2 regions of the Methylobacterium sp. Gmos3 genome follow, and region 1 is predicted to be linked to the other one. Evidence: predicted binding sites of a transcription regulator. Region 1 holds the regulator's gene; the other holds the start of a gene.

The links. The regulator LexA, encoded in region 1, represses DNA repair genes until DNA is damaged. The targets are predictions, from matches to a motif close to TGTTCNNNNTGTGTTCNG.
Region 2: the regulator LexA is predicted to act here: its motif matches at 1,880-1,897, upstream of ssb (single-stranded DNA-binding protein).

The regions. Positions count from the first base shown of each region.
Region 1 is NZ_JBWJYL010000001.1:323,787-328,029, reverse strand. Features, by position in the region: gene ACS5Q7_RS01650 (SapC family protein) at 47-865, shown strand; partial or broken gene ACS5Q7_RS01645 (IS256 family transposase) at 961-1,123, shown strand; gene lexA (transcriptional repressor LexA) at 1,366-2,106, shown strand; gene ACS5Q7_RS01635 (ComEC/Rec2 family competence protein) at 2,100-4,243, opposite strand, start outside.
Region 2 is NZ_JBWJYL010000013.1:51,499-55,741, forward strand. Features, by position in the region: gene moaA (GTP 3',8-cyclase MoaA) at 1-656, shown strand, start outside; gene ssb (single-stranded DNA-binding protein) at 1,202-1,759, opposite strand; gene ACS5Q7_RS22705 (alpha/beta hydrolase family protein) at 2,010-3,209, shown strand; gene ACS5Q7_RS22710 (hypothetical protein) at 3,373-3,603, opposite strand; gene ACS5Q7_RS22715 (MSMEG_1061 family FMN-dependent PPOX-type flavoprotein) at 3,631-4,243, opposite strand, start outside.

The DNA of each region.
Region 1 (4,243 bases):
CCGGCGGGATGCTGGACTGACGTCCTTCACATCTGAGAACGAACCGATGGCCAACTCCGCAACCACCAATTCGCCCGCGTCTCAGGTGCCGCCGCTGTTCTACGGCAAGCCGGACGTGGTCCGATTCCCGGAGCATCGTACGCTCGGGGTTCGGCGCGAAGGGCATTTCGGCTTCGCGGCCGAAGCCGTTGCGATTCCCCTCACCGTGGCAGAATTCGCCGCGGCGGGGCGCGTCATGCCGATCGTCTTCGCCCAAGCCGAGGATGCTCTGCCCCTGGCCTTGAGCGGGCTGTCAGCGGGGCGCAACCTGCTCATCGACAAGGCGGGCGTGTGGCGTCCCGGCCTCTACATCCCGGCCTATCTGCGGCGCTATCCGTTCATCGCCGTGCAGGCGGGTGACGGGCCGGCGATGCTCGGCGTCGATACGACCAGTTCGCTGATCGTCCCGGAGGCCGATGGCGAGACGACGGACCGGCTGTTCGACGAGGCCGGCGCGCCGACGCCCCGGGCTCAGGCGGCGATGGCATTGAGCAAGGCCTATGCAGCCGAGTACGAAGCCACCCGCAGTTTCTCGGCCGCCTTGCTGGAACACCGCCTGCTGGTGCCCCGTTCGGCCGAACTGCGGCTGACGACATCCGCCGTCACGGCGACCGGTGAGATCCCCCCGGTGAGTTCCACGCTGACGGGCTTCCAGCTGGTCGATGAAGCGGCGTTCCGCGCCCTTCCGGCCGACGTGGTGGCCGAATTCCACGCTCGCGGTTGGTTGGGGGCGATCGTGCTCCACCTCGCCTCGCAACTCAGCTGGCAGACGCTCCTCGATGCGCAAGCCGAGGAACAGCCCCCGGCGGAGGCCACTGCCGCCTAAGACCAGGCGTCGCGCCGGTGCCGGTCCGGTGCGTGTGTCGTCGCTCCCTGGCGGCGGCGATGCGAACTTGGCGCGGCTTGCGCGGGGTCGAGCTCGTCGTCTCGGCCCCCATCGCCACCGCATTGGCCCAGGACGACGCGGAGGCGGCCCGCCAGCCATGGCGACGGGCGGCCGATCAAACTCCGGCCCGAGATGCCAAGGCTCGCGACCCTGATGGACACGGCCGAGCCCGCCGTGCTGGCCTGCCTGGGCGTCCCGGCCAAAGCCGGTGATCGTGGTGGCTCTCGGCGAGCGACACCACGCTAGTGGACACGACCCGCTCAAGCTCCTGCCGTGACCTATGAGAGCGGCTCGGACGGTCCGATAGCGTTCGGGTGAGCCGGCATCGCCCTACGAACCGACGCAAGGCCAAGCTTGTCTCTTGCGGAACACTTGCGGAACGCTTAACGTGTTCGCGATTTGTTTCCGTGCGACCGCCGCCACTTTGCGAGACCCGAACGATGCTCACGCGCAAGCAGCTGGACCTCCTGCGCTTCATCCAGCAGCGGATGCAGGAATGCGGCGTGCCGCCGTCCTTCGATGAGATGAAGGATGCCCTCGATCTGAAGTCGAAATCCGGCATTCACCGCCTCATCACCGCCCTGGAAGAGCGCGGCTTCCTGCGCCGCCTGCCGAACCGGGCGCGGGCCATCGAGGTGATTCGCCTGCCCGACGCTCTGGGGCGCGGGCCGGAGGCGGCCGAGGCGGCGGCGGCTGCGGCGCCCGAGCCCCGGCGCTTCACCCCGAGCGTCGTCGAGGGCGGGCTCGCCAAGCTGCCGCCGGCCGCGACGCCTCAGCCTCGGGCCTATGAGGAGTTCCGGGGCGTCGCGATCCCGGTCATGGGGCGCATCGCGGCGGGCACGCCCATCGCGGCGATCCAGAGCCAGAGCCACACCGTCACCATGTCGCCGGACTTCCTGGCCGGCGGCGAGCATTACGCTCTTGAGGTGCGCGGCGACTCGATGGTCGATGCCGGCATCCTCGATGGCGACCTCGTCGTCATCCGCAAGCAGGAAACCGCCAATACCGGCGACATCATCGTCGCCCTGATCGACGACGAGGAGGCGACCCTCAAGCGCCTGCGTCGGCGCGGCTCCTCCATCGCCCTCGAAGCGGCGAACCCGGCCTACGAGACCCGCGTCCTCGGCCCCGACCGGGTGCGGATCCAGGGTCGCCTCGTGAGCCTCGTCCGCCGCTACTGATCCGAAGGGGGCTCCGGCTCCCGGCCCGAACGCCATGGCGGCGCACGGCTCGCCGCGTGGGCATAGGTTGGAACCAGGGCGTCGCCGTCCAGCCTCACCGAGACGGCGCCCCCCTCCGCGAGGCGTCGCCGGTCGATGACCAGCGGCGCCGCGCAGTCCGGCGGTGCCCGCAGCGCGGTGACGATGAGGGCGGCGCGGGCGCAATCCTCCGGGAAGGCGCGCCTGTCCTTCACCAGGGCGACGGCCCGGCCATCCGGCAGGCGGGCGGTGCAGCCGAGACGGTCGCAGCGGCCCGGCGGGGGCGCGGCCAGGAGGTCGCCGGCCCGCCGGCCGTCGCCATCGGCCTTCAGCCATTGTTCCAGCACGAAGGCGGGCGGCTTGCCGAGCACCACGAGGCGCCCGTCGGCCCCGCGCAGGGCCGCGCCCGCGCCTTGGCGGTCGATGTAGAGATCCTGCCGGTGCGGCAGGGCCGCGAAGGCCAGGCCCGCCAGGGCCGGCAGCAGGGCGAGGCGGCGCAGGTTCGAGATGGGAAGCGTCGCGATGAGGAGCGCCGCCGCGAGCAGGAGCAGGGCTCCCGTGCCGAAGGCCGGCACCACGAGGACGGAGCGGCCGAACCCGGCGATCCATTCCGAGACGGCGAGCATCCCGGCCACCGCCTGCCCCATCACCCACCAGACCGGCCGGTCGAGGGCGAACGGATAGGTGAGCGTGCCGAGGACGGCGCAGGGCATCACCACCAGGGAAACGAGGGGCAGGGTCAGCGCGTTGCCGAGCACGCCGAAGGGCTGCACCGTCTGGAAATGGTAGGTCGCGAACGGGGCGGTCGCGACCTGGGCGACGAGGGTCGTGGCGAGGGTGCCGACGATGCCTCTGGCGACGAGGCCCAGGGTCCGCCCGAGGCGTCCCGCGCCGGGCGTGAGGAACAGCCGCCCATCGATGAGCCGGGCGCAGGCGACGAGGCCCGCCACTGCGCCGAAGGACATCTGGAAGCTGGGTCCGAGCAGGGCCTCGGGCTCCCGCGCGAGGCCGACGAGGGCGGCGAGGGCGAGATTGCGCATCGAGAGCGCCGGCCGGTCCACGAGGATCGCACCGAGCATGATCAGCGTCATCAGCAGGCTGCGCTCCGCGGCGATGTCCCAGCCGGAGAAGGCGCAATAGGCGGTGGCGCCCGCCATGGCCGCCCCCGCCGCGATCTTCTTGATCGGCCAGAACAGGGCGCAATGGGGCACGAGGGCGAGGACCGCCCGGATCAGCCAGAAGACGACCCCCGCCGCCAGCACCATGTGCAGGCCGGAGATCGAGACGACGTGGTAGATGCCGGCCGCGCGCAGGGCATCGTTGGCTTGCGGACCGATCAGCCCCCGCTTGCCGGTGACGAGCGCGGCGGCGACGGCGCCGGGCTGGCCGCCGAAGCTGCCGGCGATCCGGCGGGTCAGGGCGTTGCGGGCCTCGTCGAGGGCGGCGGCGAAGCGGAGCGAGGGAGGCAGGTCCGGCGTCGGCGCGACCGTGATCGGCCCGACCAGGGAGCCCACCGCGCCGATCCCCTGGAAGTAGGCGTCGCGGGCGAAATCGTAGCCCCCCGGCCGGGCCGCCTCCGGTGGGGGCAGGAGCCGCGCCGTGGCGCTCACGGTGTCGCCCGGCCTGAGCGGCGGCGCCTTGCGGAACGACACCCGCACCCGGCGCGGGCGCGCCTCGGGCGGCAGGGCGCCGAAGCTCTCGACGCGCACGATGAGCCGCGCGCCCTCCTCGCGCTCGTCCAAGCCCTCAATCACCCCGGTGAGCGGCGCGACCATGGTCCGCGTGAGGATCGGCGCGGCCACGCTCTCGACCCGCCATGCGGCAGCGGCGAAGCCGAGGCAGGCGAACCCGAGGGCGAGCGCCAGGGCCATCGCCCCGGGCCGCGCTCCGAGCCGGGCGGCGAGGAGGAGGCAGGCCGCCCCGGCCAGGAGAGGCGCGGGCAGAAAGGGCCGCCCATCGGCGGCGGCGAAGAAGACGAGGATGCCGATGCCGAACGCGACGGCGAGCCAGGGAAACAGCCGCCGCTGCCCGGCCTCGAGGGCGAGGGCGTGCAGGAAGCGCCCGCGCAGGGCGCCGAGCGCAAGGTCGGGGATGCGGAGGCGAGTGGTCGCCCCCGCCG
Region 2 (4,243 bases), on a different contig from region 1:
CTCTGGGGGTGAAGCGCGTCAACGTCTCCCTCGACACCCTGGACGCGGCCAAGTTCAAGGACATCACCCGCCGGGGCGACCTGCCGGTGGTGCTCGGCGGCATCGAGGCCGCGCGCAAGGCCGGGATGCAGGTGAAGATCAACGCCGTGGCCCTGCGGGACGTCAACGGCGACGAGATCCCCGACATGATCGCCTGGGCCCACGGGCTCGGCATGGACATGACGCTGATCGAGGTGATGCCGCTGGGCGAGATCGAAACCGACCGGACGGACCAGTTCCTGCCGCTCTCGGTGGTGCGCCAGCGCCTGGAGAGCCGCTACACCCTCACGCCGCTGCCCGACCGCACGGGCGGCCCGGCCCGCTACGTGCGCGTGGAGGAGACCGGCGGTCGCCTCGGCTTCATCACGCCGCTGACCCACAATTTCTGCGAGAGCTGCAACCGGGTACGCCTGACCTGCACCGGCCAGCTCTACCTCTGCCTCGGCCAGGAGGATTCGGCGGATCTGCGCGCCGTGCTCCGCGCCACGCAGGACGATGCCGTGCTGGCCCGGGCGGTGGAGGAGGCGATCTCGCGCAAGCCCAAGGGCCACGACTTCGTCATCGAGCGCCAGCGCCCGGCCGCCGTGCCCCGGCACATGAGCGTCACGGGGGGGTAGCGGAGCATCCCCTCTGCCCGCCTGTGGAGGGAGGGGATGCCCGTGCCTTGGTGACGGGCGGGTCTGGGAGAGCGTCGACGGTGAGCATTCCCCTCGCCCCGCTTGCGGGGAGAGGGCCGCGACGACCTCGTCGTCGGCGCGGCGAGGCGGCAGCCGATGGTGAGGGGGCGCGCAGGATGAGACTCCTCCGGGAAGCCCCCTCACCGCCGCTCCGGCTTCGCCTGCGCTTCCCACGGACACGACAAGGTGTCCGTGGGCCTCTCCCCGCAGGCGGGGAGAGGGGTTGCCCGTGCCTGGGTGACGGGCGGGTATGAGAGAGCGTCGACAGTGAGCATTCCCCTCGCCCCGCTTGCGGGGAGAGGGCCGCGACGACCCCGTCGTCGGCGCGGCGAGGCGGCAGCCAACGGTGAGGGGGCTCACCGGACCAGCCTCTCGCGGGAAGCCCCCTCACCACCGCTCCGGCTTCGCCTGCGCTTCCCACGGACACGACACGATGTCCGTGGGCCTCTCCCCGCAGGCGGGGAGAGGGAAAAGAGGGGCCGCCCCTAGAACGGGATGTCGTCGTCGAGGTCGTAGCCCGCGCGGCCACCGCCGCCGCCCGTGGACGGGGCCGGGCGACGCTCGCCGCCCTGGGCGCGGCCACCGCCGAATTCGCCACCCCGGCCGCCGCCACCACCGCCGCCGAAATCACCGCCACGGCTGATCTGGCCGCCGCCCTCCTCCTCGGAGGCGAACTCGCCGCCACCGCCGCCGCGCCCGTCGAGGATCGTCAGCTCGCCGCGGAAGCGCTGCAGCACCACCTCGGTCGTGTACTTCTCGACGCCCGACTGGTCGGCCCACTTCCGGGTCTGGAGCTGGCCCTCGACATAGACCTTCGAGCCCTTGCGCAGGTACTGCTCGGCCACCCGCGACAGGTTCTCGTTATAGATCACGACCGAGTGCCACTCGGTCTTTTCCTTGCGCTCGCCGGTGGCCTTGTCCTTCCACGATTCCGAGGTCGCGATCCGCAGGTTGCAGACCGGATCGCCCGAACCGAGTCGGCGAATCTCCGGGTCGCGCCCGAGATTGCCCACCAGAATCACCTTGTTGACGCTGCCCGCCATCGATCTCTCCTCGCGTTCCGCATCTCACGGGGCTACACTTGCCGCCTACACATGCGCTCGTCTCCACCCCTCGGCAATGCCGGCCGGACAGGATCCCACAGGCACCTGAGGCAACCCACAAGTTCTACTTTTGTTCTTGTGATTCGACAATCCCCAGGTTGCGAAAACTCTCCTAGATCTTCATCAATCCGTAGCATCCTCCGGTGTAGCGAGAGAGCCCCGTCCGCTCAGCCGCGCGTGACGTCACCCGGTGAGAATCGCGGCCGCCCTCGTCCGCCTGCTGGCTCTGCTGGCCCTGATCTGGGGATCGGCCCCCGCGACGGCCGATCCCGTGCGCATCGCCTCCGGCGTCCAGTACGAGGCGATCGGCCGCTGGGACGCGGACAGGCTCAACCACATCCTCACCACCGACACCCCGGCCTTCGCCGGCATCCCGGTGACCTACACGCCGGCCCGGAACGCAGTGAGGCTCTACCGGGTGACGTACCCCTCGGTGATTCCCGAGCGCGGGAACAGGCCGACCGTGGCGTCGGGCCTCGTCGCGGTGCCGGAGACCGGGGAGGCCGCCCTGCCGATCGTGTCGTACCAACACGGCACGGTCTACGGGAAACGGCAGGTGCCCTCCTTCCCGGGGGAATCGCCGGAGACCCAGCTGATGCTCGCCCAGTTCGCCGGGCAGGGCTACGTGCTGATCGGCGCCGACTATTTCGGCCTCGGCCTCTCGGAGGAGCCGGAGGGCTACATGGTCAAGGCGAGCCACCAGCAGGCGACCACCGACATGCTGATGGCCGCCCGCGCAGTGCTCGCCGACCTCAAGGTCGCCACAGCCGACCTGTATCTCGGCGGCTGGTCGCAGGGGGGCTTCGTCACCCTGGCGATGCTGGAGAAGCTCGAAGCCTCGGGCGTGCCGGTGAAGGCCACCGCCACCGCGAGCACGCCGGCCGACGTCTTCGCGGCGCTGAGCGGCTTCCTCGACTATCCGCGCAAGAACGACGCGACCTGGGTGCCGACCCTGTTCATCCTGTCGGCCTTCTCCTTCGAGAACTATTACGGCGTGCCGGGGCTCGCCCGCTCGCTCCTCACCGACGAGGTCTACGACCTCGCCAAGCGCGCCTACGAGCGCCTGCCCTTCGACCCGAGCGCGGTGCCCACCGACCTGCGCAAGGTCGTGAAGCCCGCCTATTACGACCCGCGCTTCTTCGCGGATTCAGCCTATGGCCGCCTCGTGGCGCAGACGCAGTGCTACCGCTGGGTGGTGAAGACGCCCGTCCGCACCTTCTACGGCGAGGCCGACGAGGCCATTCGCACCGAGCTCGGGCAATTGCCGATGGCCTACCAGAAGTCCCTCGGCAACGACCGGGTGGAGGCCGTCTCCACCGGCCCCACCAGCCACCGGGGCAACTTCGCCAAGGCCGTCCCACAGTGGAAGACGTGGTTCGACGGGCGGTGAGCGCCGCTCATCCCTCGCTTCGGTGCCCTCATCGTCTTTGCGAGCGTCAGCGAAGCAATCCAGGCGGCGCGGCCCTCTTCGGACATGTCGCGCGCTGGATTGCTTCGGCTCCGCCTCGCAAAGACGGCGGGGGTAGGACTGTGCCGTTCAGCCGGAAACCGTCTCACTCCTCGCGGAGGATGTGCAGCCGGCGCACGGTCAGCTCGTCGATCTCCAGGGAGCCGATCCGCGCCCGGCCGATCGACAGGCGGCCGACGGCGAAGGCGCCGAACACCACCACGCCGAGGGCGAGCGCCCCCATCGCATAGGCCCCCGCCGCCCCGGCCCCGAGGGTCTGCGCCCCCGTGGCGCTGGTGCCCCGGGCGCGGTTGGCGGGCGGTCTCGGATCGTCCATGCGAGGCTCCTCGCGGTGGCGTGGCGGTCAGTATAGCCGGTTCACGTAGGCTTCGGCGATGGAGGCCTCCGCCTCCTCGACGGGAAGCGCCCGCGTCTGGTCGGCGAGGATGCGGCCGAGGCTCGGGAAGCCGTCACGCGGGACATGATGGGCCGGATCCCACAGATGGGAGCGGATCAGCGCCTTGCCGCAATGGAACAGCGCTTCCCGCACATGCACGACGAGGCCGGTTTCGGGAACCTTGCCCTGCGCGACGAGGGGCTCCAACAGCGCCGGGTCGCGGGTGATCTCGGCGGCGCCGTTGACCCGCAGGGTCTCGGGGATGCCGGGCACGAAGAAGATCAACCCCACATTGGGGTTGGTGAGGATGTTGACGAAGGAATCGACCCGGTTGTTGCCCCGCCGGTCGGGGATCACCAGGGTGCGCGCGTCCGGCGCCGTCACGAAGCCGGGGGCGTCACCCCTCGGGCTCGCGTCCACGTCGCCCGTCCCGTCGGCGCTGGCGAGCACGAGGAAGGGCGACAGGGCAATGAAGCGCAGGGCATAGGCGTCGAGGTGGTCGAGCACCTTCTCGGCGGCCAGCGCCCGCACCGGTCCGATGCCGGCGCGCAGGGCCGTCTCGTCGCGGATCACGGATTCG